Regions from separate parts of the Bacillus sp. LH1 genome, predicted to be linked through region 1. Evidence: riboswitches for the same ligand, from Rfam matches in the RefSeq annotation. Region 1 holds a riboswitch; each other region holds the start of a gene.
What was found. A riboswitch is a leader RNA that binds a small molecule or an ion and turns the genes downstream of it on or off. The one in region 1 is predicted to bind S-adenosylmethionine.
Positions count from the first base shown of each region.

Region 2: linked by a shared signal. The riboswitch ahead of ACX9TM_RS04020 (sugar ABC transporter substrate-binding protein) and the one ahead of ACX9TM_RS27285 (bifunctional O-acetylhomoserine aminocarboxypropyltransferase/cysteine synthase) in region 1 are both predicted to bind S-adenosylmethionine.
Region 3: linked by a shared signal. The riboswitch ahead of ACX9TM_RS16005 (M20 family metallopeptidase) and the one ahead of ACX9TM_RS27285 (bifunctional O-acetylhomoserine aminocarboxypropyltransferase/cysteine synthase) in region 1 are both predicted to bind S-adenosylmethionine.
Region 4: linked by a shared signal. The riboswitch ahead of metI (cystathionine gamma-synthase/O-acetylhomoserine thiolyase) and the one ahead of ACX9TM_RS27285 (bifunctional O-acetylhomoserine aminocarboxypropyltransferase/cysteine synthase) in region 1 are both predicted to bind S-adenosylmethionine.

Region 1 covers NZ_CM175007.1:5,278,677-5,281,886, reverse strand. Annotated here, with positions in the region: gene ACX9TM_RS27290 (chloride channel protein) at 1-861, opposite strand, end outside; SAM riboswitch class I at 1,183-1,287, shown strand; gene ACX9TM_RS27285 (bifunctional O-acetylhomoserine aminocarboxypropyltransferase/cysteine synthase) at 1,380-2,678, shown strand; gene metA (homoserine O-acetyltransferase MetA) at 2,662-3,210, shown strand, end outside.
Region 2 covers NZ_CM175007.1:779,467-782,676, forward strand. Annotated here, with positions in the region: gene ACX9TM_RS04015 (sugar ABC transporter ATP-binding protein) at 1-550, opposite strand, end outside; gene ACX9TM_RS04020 (sugar ABC transporter substrate-binding protein) at 547-1,659, opposite strand; SAM riboswitch class I at 1,748-1,853, opposite strand; gene ACX9TM_RS04025 (NCS2 family permease) at 1,942-3,210, opposite strand, start outside.
Region 3 covers NZ_CM175007.1:3,099,058-3,102,267, forward strand. Annotated here, with positions in the region: gene ACX9TM_RS16000 (Lrp/AsnC family transcriptional regulator) at 1-310, shown strand, start outside; gene ACX9TM_RS16005 (M20 family metallopeptidase) at 479-1,684, opposite strand; SAM riboswitch class I at 1,773-1,874, opposite strand; partial or broken gene ACX9TM_RS16010 (phospholipase D-like domain-containing protein) at 1,951-2,478, opposite strand; gene ACX9TM_RS16015 (RNA-guided endonuclease InsQ/TnpB family protein) at 2,622-3,210, opposite strand, start outside.
Region 4 covers NZ_CM175007.1:4,154,839-4,158,048, reverse strand. Annotated here, with positions in the region: gene metC (cystathionine beta-lyase) at 1-750, opposite strand, end outside; gene metI (cystathionine gamma-synthase/O-acetylhomoserine thiolyase) at 747-1,859, opposite strand; SAM riboswitch class I at 1,954-2,064, opposite strand; SAM riboswitch class I at 2,268-2,377, shown strand; gene ACX9TM_RS21515 (bifunctional homocysteine S-methyltransferase/methylenetetrahydrofolate reductase) at 2,448-3,210, shown strand, end outside.

The sequences.
Region 1 (3,210 bases):
TTCCCCTGAAAATAATGTGTACGGAAGAAAGGTTCCCGCAATTCCTAATAAAATACCACCGATAATTCCGAGTGTCAGCTTGTATTCTCTAAAAGGGTGAATTAACTTTTCTAATGTGAATTCTAACTTGAAATAAAAGAAACCAACTATAGCACCGATACTAGCAAGTGGAAGAAATGCAATCCATTCATTGAAAGAAAGTGTACCTTCTCCGAAATCAACAATAAAGGATCCACGATTATCAAGTTTACTCAGTAGTAAATAAACAGAAAAACCTGCGAAAGTAGTAGCTAAGTATACAATCGCTTTTTTTCCTTTAGAAAAAGCAGCAATTTCTTCCCCCTCATTTTCATTTGGTGCTAAATAACCGAATAATGGTGCGTTAAAAATGACACTTAAAGTAGCGCCAATTCCGATCTCGGTTAGCTCATTCATACCCTTTAAGGCAAATTTAAAGCGATCCCCTACCCATGTGCACAGTCCGCCTATAATTCCAACTAGTGCGGCTTCTGGACCAAGACTAGCACCGAAAATTAAAACAATAATCGCTGTTAAAGTAGCCCGATGGACAAAGCGATATTCGATTCGACCAGTTTTTTTATATTCAGCCATTACTTCAGGCATAAGGCGTGGGTATGTACCGAAATGTTTTTGTGATAGACCAACAAGGACCCCGCCAATTATTGTTACGCAAAGGGTGTAATAAGAGGGAAAAGAGAGAACTTCAGGCAAGTATCCCCAAATAAAGTGGATTCCAATATTTATTGTGACTAAAAATAACCAGACTGTAGCTCCTACTATAGATCCTAGAAGAATGCCATATAGAGCAAGTATGTAATGCATATCTTTTTTATTTGTCATGTTATACCTCCGTTATGTAAATCTTAGTAGGGAAAAAAGTGAAATATACTAGTGAAAAATGGATTGAATATATATAGTATCTTTTTGAGAAGATGGCCTATTCAACATATAGGCTAACTTTTGGGGAATTTGAATTTATAGGTTAAATTACTTATTTAATTTTATAGACTGATTTGAGGTTTTTAAAGGTCTTTTTTGAAATAGACTAGAATATATTTCTTTTGTTGCTTTATATGAAACTGTTAACATTTATTTTAGAACATTCAGAAAAACTGTTTGACATTAGGAAATTATTGCTATAAAATCAACGGTAATTGTATAGTCTTATCAAGAAAAGGTGGAGGGACAGGCCCGATGAAACCTTGGCAACAGCCGTATAACGGAATTGTGCCAAATCCTGCAGGTAGTAATCCTGAGAGATAAGAAAGAGCCTTTAGAGCGTGTTTTCAAACTGCTCCTTTCTTGTTTTCAGGAAAGGGGCAGTTTTTTATTTTGTATAAAAGAAAGGAGAATGAGAGATGGGAGAATCATGGGGAAAAGGAACAATTTGTGTGCAAGGTGGCTATACGCCAAAGAATGGTGAACCACGTGTTTTACCACTTTATCAAAGCACAACGTATAAATACGATACTTCGGATGATTTAGCAGCTCTATTTAACTTAGAGGCAGAAGGATATATTTATACACGTATTGGAAACCCTACTTTAGCAGCATTTGAGCAGAAGTTATCAGATTTAGAAGGCGGTGTAGGAGCTGTTGCAACGGCTTCTGGGCAAGCAGCTATTATGCTCGCAGTTTTAAATATTTGTAGTAGTGGGGATCATTTACTTTGCTCTTCAACTGTTTACGGGGGAACGTTTAATTTATTTGGGGTGAGTTTACGTAAGCTTGGCATTGATGTTACGTTCTTTAATCCAAATTTAACGGCAGATGAAATTACGGCACTTGCTAACGATAAGACGAAACTTATCTATGCAGAATCATTAGGAAATCCAGCGATGAATGTTTTAAATTTCAAAGAATTTTCAGCTGCCGCTAAAGAATTAGAGGTACCTTTTATCGTTGATAATACATTAGCAACTCCTTATTTATGCCAAGCGTTTGAATATGGGGCAAATATTATTGTTCATTCTACGACGAAGTATATCGATGGGCATGCGAGCTCTTTAGGCGGTATTGTAATTGACGGTGGAAACTTTGATTGGACAAATGGAAAATATCCTGAGCTTGTTGAACCAGATCCAAGTTATCACGGTGTAAGTTACGTTCAAAACTTTGGTGCAGCAGCATATATTGTGAAAGCACGTGTTCAACTATTAAGAGATTATGGAAATTGTATGAGCCCATTCAATGCATATATTAGCAATATTGGCTTAGAGACTTTGCATTTACGAATGGAGCGTCATAGCGAAAATGCTCTGGCAGTTGCTAAGTGGCTTGCTAATCATGAACGTATTGAATGGGTGAATTATCCAGGCTTAGATAGTAATGAAAATTACTCATTAGCACAACAGTACTTGAAAAAAGGTGCTAGTGGTGTTTTAACTTTCGGTATTAAAGGCGGATTAGAAGCAGCAAAAGAATTTATCGCAAATGTAAAACTAGCAACTCTTGTAACGCACGTAGCTGATGCACGAACTTGCGTTATACATCCTGCTAGTACGACGCATAGACAATTAAATGCTGAAGATCAGCGTTTAGCGGGTGTTACATCTGATTTAATTCGTTTATCGGTTGGTATAGAAGATGTTTCTGATATTATTGCAGATTTGGAAGCAGCTCTAGTTGGAGGCAAAACACATGCCGATCATAATTGATAAAGATTTACCGGCTCGCAAAGTGTTGCAAAAAGAAAATATTTTTGTAATGACGAAGGAGCGGGCAGAAACACAAGATATACGTGCTTTAAAAATTGCTATATTAAATTTAATGCCAACGAAGCAAGACACAGAGGCGCAATTACTTCGCTTAATTGGAAACACACCGTTACAATTAGATGTTCATTTGCTTCATATGGAATCACATCTATCGCGTAATGTAACGCAAGAACATTTAACAAGCTTTTATAAAACGTTTCGTGATATTGAAAATGAAAAGTTTGATGGGCTCATTATTACAGGAGCGCCAGTGGAGACCCTTGCTTTTGAAGAGGTAGATTATTGGGAAGAGCTTAAACATATTATGGAGTATTCAAAAACGAATGTAACATCTACGCTCCATATTTGCTGGGGGGCACAGGCTGGCTTGTACTATCATTATGGTGTTCCAAAGTATCCCCTTAAGGAAAAAATGTTTGGTGTATTTGAACATGAAGTTTGCGAGCAACATGTGAAATTATTACAAGGATTT
Region 2 (3,210 bases), 870 kb from region 1:
TCCCAAAGGTTTCAACTTCTTTTGGTCCAAGAGAAGAAGTAGGTTCATCTAATAAAAGGTAATTTGTATTGTTAGATAAAGCTCTTGCGATAAGAAGTAATTGTTTTTCATGTAATGAACAGTTTGAAACATCTTCCGAAACATTTAAATTTACCTGTACAGTTTGCAAATGTTGTTTAGCAAGTGCGACTAATTTGGACTTTGAAAATAGTACTTTATTTTGCATTGCTAAATGATCGATTAGTACATTTTCTAATACAGATAATCCGGGAATAAGTCCGTGATCTACTTCTTGTGTTACGAAAGAAATGCCATGTTTTTTTGCATCGCGCGGTGAAGTAAAGGAAACAGACTGAGTATCAATTTTTATATCGCCAACAACTGGTTGAATTTCACCAGTTGCTATTTTTAGTAAAGTACTTTTTCCTGCACCGTTCATGCCTAGTAAAGCGTGTACTTTTCCTTTTTGAATATGAATAGAAACATCTTCTAGAACAGGTGTAGCGACATGATAAGAATGTGTAATGTTTTGAAGAGAGAACGTCATCATTTTTTCTCCTTCTCTAATTTTTTCATCCAAGGGGAATATGCATCTTTTGAGTCTCCCCAACCGTTTATATATTTTGATAACTGATCCATTGTTATATTTTCTTTTGGTAAACTACTTTTCTTTACTAAATAAGGTTCTAGTGAATAAATATCTGGCGTTTGTTCACCAGCAATTTTTTTGTATAAAAATCGTACTTGAACCTTACCTACTTCAGCTGGATCAGTTGCAGCTGTAGCAGTCCAAGGTGAGTTTTCTTTTTGCATGAGTTGTAAATCCTCATTACTTAAGTCAATGCCATATACTTTTATATCTGTACGACCAGCTTGTTCAAGTGCTTTAACAGTCCCTTTAGCAAACTCATCCCACGAAGCGAAAATAGCTTGTAAATCGCCTTTTTTCGGATATTTCTTTAGTAAAGCTTCTACTTGTGTTTGTGTATCGAGTGGCGTGTTATTACTAGCAGTACCGAATCTTGCGACTTCTTTTATATTTGGATACCGTTTATAAAAAGCATCAATGATAACATTGCGACGTTCCATTGGAGCAAATCCGCCGACCCATACAACTGCGATATTTCCTTGTCCATTCAAATCTTCCGCTAACGTTTTTAATGATTTCCATGCAAGACTATAGTCATCTTGATCAATAATTGTCACACCTGGCAAGCGTAGATCGTTATCGAACGCAACTACGGGAATGTTCGCTTGTAACGCTTTTTCTACTCCAGGTTTTAGTGCTTCAGAACGGCCATGATCAATTAAAATACCATCCACTTTTGAGTTAATAGCAGTATCTAAATTTGCAGCCATTTTTGCTAAATCGTTATCAGAATTGTAGACTTGTACACTGCCGCCAAATAGCTCAACTTGTTTTTTGACACCCTCAATATATTGAGAGGAAAAAGTTCCGATGGACATTTGCATAATTAATGCGATTTTTAATGGCTTCTTCATTTGGCTTGGAATTTCTGTTTGTAATTGATTTTCTACCGTTGTAGTCGCCTTTCTCACAGTTTGTTGCTTTTGTGAAGAGATAGTATCTTGTTCATTTGTACAAGCTGCTAATGTAAATAAGAGAAAAATAAGTACGATGGAACATAATTTTTTCATAAAAAAATCCCTCCTAAACTAAAAAGAGAGAGGAGGGAGTGAAAATAAAAAACGCCTTTTCATATAGAAAAGACGCCTTATCATATTACTCTTATCTTTCAACACAATGTGTTGTAAGAATTAGCACCGTGCCCATAAATGGGTCGGTTGCCGGGCTTCGTAGGGCTCATCCCTCCACCTGCTCTTGATAAGACATCCGATATTTAACTATTTTGAATTATTCCACAAACGAATGGTATTGTCAAACAGTATTTATAAAAAAATCCCTCAGGAAGAGGGATTTTAATGTGGTAAGAATATCAATTGATAAGCAAACAAAATTCCAAATACATATACAAGTGGGTGAACAGCACGGAATTTACCTTTTGCCACTTTCATAAGTGGGTATGAAATAAATCCAAGTGCGATACCTGTTGCGATACTTGATGTAAGTGGCATGCTTAAGATTACTAAGAATGCTGGGAATGCTTCATCAAATGCGTCCCAATCGATGTGGCGAACTGAACCCATCATAAGACTACCAACGATAATTAATGAGGGTGCAGTAATAGCTGATACACCAGAAACAGCACTTACTAATGGGCCGAAGAATGCTGCTAGTGCGAATAGAACCGCTACTGTAACAGTTGTTAAACCAGTACGACCACCAGCTGCAACACCAGCAGATGATTCAATGTAAGCTGTTGATGGTGTCGTTCCGAACATAGAACCAATAGTTGCTGAGAATGAGTCAGATAGAAGAGCTCGTCCTGCTTTTGGAAGCTTTCCGTCTTTCATAAATCCACCTTGTTGTGCAACGCCAAGTAATGTACCTGTTGTATCGAATAGTGTAACAAGGAAGAATGAGAATACAACGCCGTATAATCCGTAGTTAATTACGTCAGATACAGCAGTAATTGGATTTGAAACGATAATTCCTTCTGGTAAACCAGGCATTGATGTAACACCGTTTGAGAATGATAATTGTCCCGTGAAGAAAGCGATAATACCAGTTAATAGCATCCCGATAAATAGTGCGCCATTTACATTTAAAGACATAAGGACAATTGTAATTCCAAGTCCAGCTAATGCTAGTAGTACTGGAGCAGAGTGAAGATCACCAAGTCCAACTAAGTTTGCATCATTTTTTGTAACGATACCTGTTAAACGTAAACCGATAAAGGCGATAAATAGCCCGATACCAGCAGTAATTGCATGTTTTAAGTTTTCAGGAATTGCTTCCATTAATTTTGTACGGAAAGATGTAAATGATAGCAAAATTAAAATCATACCTGCTACGAATACAGCAGAGAATGCAATTGCGAAAGTCATGCCTTCATGCGCTTTTACAACAGAGTAAGAGAAGTAAGCATTTAATCCCATACCTGGCGCGATTGCGATTGGTAAGTTTGTAAAGATTGCCATAAATAATGTTCCGACAACAGCAGCGATAATTGTTGCTGTAAATGCTTGTTCAAATGGAACACCTGCATCTCCAAGGATAACAGGGTTTACGACAATGATATATGCCATTGTTAAGAAGGTAATAATACCTGCCATAATTTCAGTTTT
Region 3 (3,210 bases), 2.2 Mb from region 1:
TAATAAACTTGAAGATCAAGGAGTTATAGCGGCTTATCGAACGAAATTTGAGCCTGCAAAAATTAATAAAAACATTCAAGCATTCATCATGTTTAAAACGAGCCAATGCTCTGATTTTATTCAATTTTGTAATGCCGCTCCTGAAGTAACAGATTTATATCGAATTAGTGGGGAGTTTAATTATATGATGAAGGTCATGAGCGATTCGATGGATTCTCTCGCTACATTTTTAGACTCCTTAATGCAATTTGGCTTGTCATCTCCTTTAATTGTTTTAAAGAGTGAGTTTGAGGAGAAATTGTCGTTCTAATAAAGGGATACGTATTATCCTCCGCTAACAGTACAAGCTTTTCCTTTATGAGAAAATCCAACAGAATCAATGATTAGTAACAAAAAAAAGAACATTGATTTTCAATGTTCTTTTTTATATCTCTACTTATTAATTAGATCTCTATTCGAAAAAAGTACCTTAATCCCCTTACCCTTGATTCCTCTGCGCCTCTCTAAACTCCTCCTTCACCTTCTCTAACAACCCTTCTTCCGTAATTAATCGATACGCCGTATTTGCTAATGCTTTTGCCGATGTAATTAATGCTTTATCTCCAAGTTCTGAACGTGCTGCTTCTCTAAATTCATTCGTATGTGCAATTAAATCATCTGGTCCGATTTTAATGTACGGATGAATTGTCGGTACGACTTGACTTACGTTTCCTGCGTCGGTTGAACCGATTCCTACTCTTTCTGTACGATTTACATCTTCACCTAATAGTTCTAGTTCTTCCGCTACAATATCGTTATATGTTTTTGTTACGAGTAATTCATCGATTTCATTTTGGAATTGATGGATTTTTACTTTCGCACCTGTTGCTAACGCTGCTCCCTCAGCAATATTTTTTACTTTTTCTGTTACTTCTGCACATCTTTTTCGCGTTGCTGCACGGATGAAGAACCTTGCTGCAGCGTAGTCAGGAATAATGTTAGGTGCTTTTCCTCCTTCTGTAATGACGCCATGAATTCTCACGTCTGACGGAAGTTGTTGGCGAAGTGCATTAATACCGTTATAGAGCTGAATAACCGCATCTAATGCGTTAATCCCTTCTTCTGGCGAAGCTGCAGCGTGAGCTGTTTTTCCGTAAAAATGAAAATCAAGTGGATCGACTGCTAGTGAAGGACTCGTTGTCGCTGTTTTTCCGCTCGGATGAATCATAAGCGCCGCATCAATGTCTTTAAATAAACCTGCCTTTACATAACTTGATTTCGCGCTACCATTTGGCCCGCCTTCTTCTGCTGGCGTACCAAACACGACAACTTCTCCGCCAATTTCTTCAAGTGTTTCTGATAATGCAATTGCTGCTGCAACACTAATTGTGCCGATTAAATTGTGACCACACGCATGACCGAGTCCTGGTAAAGCGTCGTACTCCGCTAAAAATGCAATTGCCGGTCCTTGTTTTCCAGAGCTTTTTCGCGCGATAAATCCCGTTTCATGTCCAGCTATATTGTGCTGTAACTGAAACCCTGCACTACCTAGTAATAAACTTAACGTTCTTGATGCGTAAAACTCTTGGTTTCCAATCTCCGGATTCGCATGAATATCATGACTTGTTTCTATGTACTTTTCCTTATTTCTTTCGATACTCTCTTCAATTGTTTTTCTTTGTGACGCTACTCCTGTCGCTCCCATTGTTCTTCCTCCTTTTATTTTCACGTAAAAAAGCCTCTTTCTAAAAGATAGAAAGAGGCTTCTGTATATACAGTCAAAATGAGCTTCTTTCTTATCTTTCAAGTTACCTTGCTGGAATTGGCACAGTATTCATAACGAATCCGCTGCCGAGGTATCATAGGGCCAGTCCCTCCACCTCTCGTGATAAGAATTTTCATAAAATTATATTAAATTATTTTTTATTCTAAGTTCATTCCAAGTAAAAGTCAAGGAATTCCTATCCGAATTTACCGAATATCTAAAAATCCTTTTAATACACCAATTGTCTCAGGTGCTTGCAGTCTTGCACATACGTACGGAAATTCCGTACTACCTTCAAACATCATTTGAGATGTAAGCGGTGCGCCTGCCCAGAAGATTTCATCATCGATTACTAGGAACGGGAATGCTTTATTTTGTCTTTGTAACTTTACATTTTTCAGTGGAACTGGTCCGTCACTATACACTGTTATTTGCGCATTTGTACGCATTAACGCTTGCCATACTCGCTTATCCACTTGTTTTGTACTTGGAAGTGAAATAATAATTTTTCGTTTTGCTGCTAAAATATCTTTTAATAGCCCTTTCGTTTCCTCAAGATTCATTTCCATAAACCAGCGTAAACGTTTCGATATTTTTCGTTCCCACAATTGTCTTGATGTCGTGCGATCATACACATCTCCGTGACGTTCTATATGAGCTGTTAATTGTGATAACGCTTGTTTTCTCGATAAATTTTTGCGCATGTAGTGGCAATCTGATAATTGAATGAACTTCCGATACGATAAACTTAACTAAATCTATACAATTCAATCAAATTTACACGAGTTAGTGCTTCATCGTGTTCTCGCAACCCCGAAGGGACGAGGGGTATAACACTCCACACGAGGCAGTATCGTTACCTCCTATTATCAAGCATTTATTTTACCCATCTTGATAAATTTATCGCAGCATTTACATCCCTATCGTGATGGCTATTGCATGAAGCACAACGCCATTCACGAATCTTTAAACTCCACTGTCCTTCTGGTTGAACTGAATGGTCGTATTTTACGCCGCAACATGAGCAAATCTTGCTTGAGGCGAACCATTTATCAGCTTTTACATACGCAATGCCGTACTTCTCGCACTTGTATGACAAACATTGAAAGAAGAAGTTTAATTTTTGAAATGAAAATGCTTTCGATAGCTTTTTGTTTTTTAACAGGTTTGAGATAGATAAGTCTTCCACAACAATCCTCATTGGTTTGGTTTTCACCAATTTAGCTGTTGCTTGATGGATATGGTTATTTCGGATATTCGTAATTTTCCTAGATAACCGCAGGTGCTCAGCTTTCGCTTTTTCATATCCGGCAGATTGAATTTTTACACCTTTTTTAAATCGCCTAGACATATCTCTTTGTGCTGACTTTTTCCTTTTCAAAAGCTTTTTAACCTTGGCATCTTTGTTTATATTTCGTTCTTTCATACCATTAGAAGCTACAAACAACTCTTTTAACCCAACATCC
Region 4 (3,210 bases), 1.1 Mb from region 1:
GCGTACATGCAATGTTTTTAGACCGCGAAGTACGAGAGAACAATCTTGAGGTCCTAAAATAGCACCGAATGCATTTTGTAAAAATCCAAGCTTTTGAGCGAGTTCTGAATCTTTTACTACTGCTAATCCGGCAGTAACATCACTATGACCAGCAATAAATTTTGTAGCACTATGAAGAACGACATCAGCTCCAAGTTCAAGTGGTTTTTGGAATAGTGGTGTCAAAAATGTATTATCAACAAAAGTAAGAGCCCCAATAGATTTTGCGAGTTTAGAAACCTCGCGAATATCTGTCACTTTTAAAAGTGGGTTAGAAGGTGTTTCTACATAAAAGAGCTTTGTATTTGGTTTAATGTTTTGTTTTATTTCTTCTAAATTGGTCATATCAACAAATGTATGTGAAACACCGTAACGGGAGAGTACCTCAGTTATCACTCGGTAAGTGCCTCCGTACACATCTTCTGAAATGAGTACGTGATCACCTTGTGAAAGAAGGAGGAATGCAGTGGAAATCGCTGCAATGCCTGATGCAAAGGCGAATCCTTTTGTTCCGCCTTCTAATAAAGCAATGATATCTTCAAGAGCTTCACGAGTTGGATTTCCTGACCTGCTATAGTCATATTTTCCGAACGTATCTACATCAAACTGGTGAAAAGTTGATGTGTTATAAATAGGAACGTTCACAGCGCCTGTTTGCGAGTCGTGTTTATATTGGTTGTGTAGTAAGAGTGTATCTATAGAATAGCTCATATTCTTACACCTTCTTTTACGAGTTTAATTGCTTGCTTTAAGTCTTGAATTAAATCGTTACTATTTTCAATGCCAACTGAGAATCGAAGAAGACGATTGCATACGCCGTTTGCTGTTCTAATTTCTTCAGGAATATCAGCATGTGTTTGCGTTGCTGGATAAGTCATTAAACTTTCTACACCACCAAGACTTTCGGCAAATGTAATTAAGGATAAAGATTGTAAGAATGGATTAATCCAAGCTTCATCTTTAAGGCGGAATGAGATCATGCCGCCTCTTCCTGGATAAAATACATCTGTCACCCCGTCTTCATCATTTAAATACGCAACAACTGCTTTCGCATTTTCTTCATGTTGCCTCATGCGAAGCGCTAACGTTTTCATACCGCGAATTAATAACCATGAGTCAAATGGGCTTAAAACTGCACCTGATGCATTATGATAATGAGCGATTTCCTCGCAAAGTTCCTTTCCTTTTGCAACGACAAGCCCGCTTAGTACATCGTTATGTCCCCCTAAATATTTCGTTGCGCTATGAAGTACAATGTCAGCACCTTCTGTTAATGGTTGCTGTATATAAGGTGTGTAGAAAGTGTTGTCTACAATAAGGAGTAGTCCGTTCCTTTTCGCTACAGTTGCGACAGCAGCAATATCAGTAACTTGCATTAATGGATTAGTTGGAGTTTCTATGAAAATAGCCTTCGTTTCAGTTGTGATAGCTTGCTCAATTTGTTTAATAGACTGTGTATTTACGTATCTACATCGAACATTCCACTTTTTTTCATGCTCAGAAAATAATCGATACGTTCCCCCGTATAAATCTTCAGATACAATAAGTTCGTCTCCAGAGCGGAATAGAGAAAGGACGAGGAGAACAGCCGCCATCCCTGAACTACAGGCATAACCTTGTTCGCCATATTCTAAGTCTGCGATCGCCTGTTCTAAAAGACCTCGAGTTGGATTGCCAGTTCGTGAATAGTCAAAGCCAGTAGATTTACCAATTCCTTCGTGACGATAAGCGGTTGAGAAATAAACTGGTGGATTAACCGTTCCGGTTGTAGTTTCACTGCGATTTCCGATTTGTGCTAGTTTTGTTTCGATTGTTGACATATGAAAATTCCTCCTTTTTAAATTGAAACATTAAGTGAATATAAAATAAAAAAAGCCTTCTAAGAAGAAGGCTTTCGGTTTGAATAGAGTCTTCTTCTCATCTGTCAAATCTTTCACAATTTGCTGGAATTAGCACCTTATTAACAAAATGTTAATGGTTGCTGAGGCGTCACAGGGCCAGTCCCTCTACCTCTCTAGATAAGAATGTTCGTATGAAATTTTTATTATGTTTTTAACTTTACAATAAAATATAACTGAATTGCAACTTTATTTTAAATAATTTTTATTTTTCCGCAAGTGTCATTGACTTTTACTTTTGTGCATGCTAAATTTATTAAAAAATTAACAAACATTGTTAAAAGGGGAACGCATTTCCTTTTAGCTACATAAATAAAATAATAAAGACAACTCTTATTGAGAGCGGTGGAGGGAAAGGCCCTGTGAAACCCGGCAACCTTCAAACGAAATGTTTGAAACGGTGCTAATACCTGCAAAACGAATGTTTTGCATAATAAGAGGAGGAACGATTATGTCCCCCTCTTCAAAGTGAAGAGGGGGTTTTTATATTGATAGAAATGAGGGAGAGTCGTGAAATTACTAGATTTATTATCAAAAGGAATTGTAATAGGTGATGGTGCGGTTGGGACGTTATTGCATTCACATGGTTTGCAAAGTAGCTTTGAAGAATTGAATGTATCTGATCCAGACTTAATTATATCGATTCATAAACAATATGTAGCTGCTGGAGCAGATGTAATTCAAACGAATACGTATGGAGCAAATGAGGCGAAATTACGTATGTATGGTTTAGAAAATCAAGTTACAGAAATTAATAGAGCGGCAGTAAAACTGGCGAAAGCATCTGTGACAGATAAAAATGCAATTTTAGGAACAATTGGTGGTATGAAACATATCGGAGCTGTTACAACGACTGATATGGAAAGAGAGTTTATGTTACTTGAACAGGCAGGGGCTTTACTAGAAGAACAGGTTGATGGATTACTATTAGAAACTTTTTACGATGAATTTGAATTACTTCATGCCGTTAAAGTATTGCGTAAGCAAACGGATATTCCAATTGTTGCGCAATTAGCGTTACATGAAGCAGGTACGACTCAAAATGGAAATGATGTCAATGAAATATTAAAGCAACTTATAGATTACGGTGCAAATGTTGTTGGATTGAATTGTCAACTAGGGCCGCTTCATATGACGGAAGCTTTCAAAATGATATCGATTCCTCAAAATGGCTATTTATCAGCATACCCAAATGCAGGCCTCCCGAATTATGTGGATGGACGTTACGTATATGAGGGAAGCCCAGCTTATTTTGAAGCGATGACACCGAGAT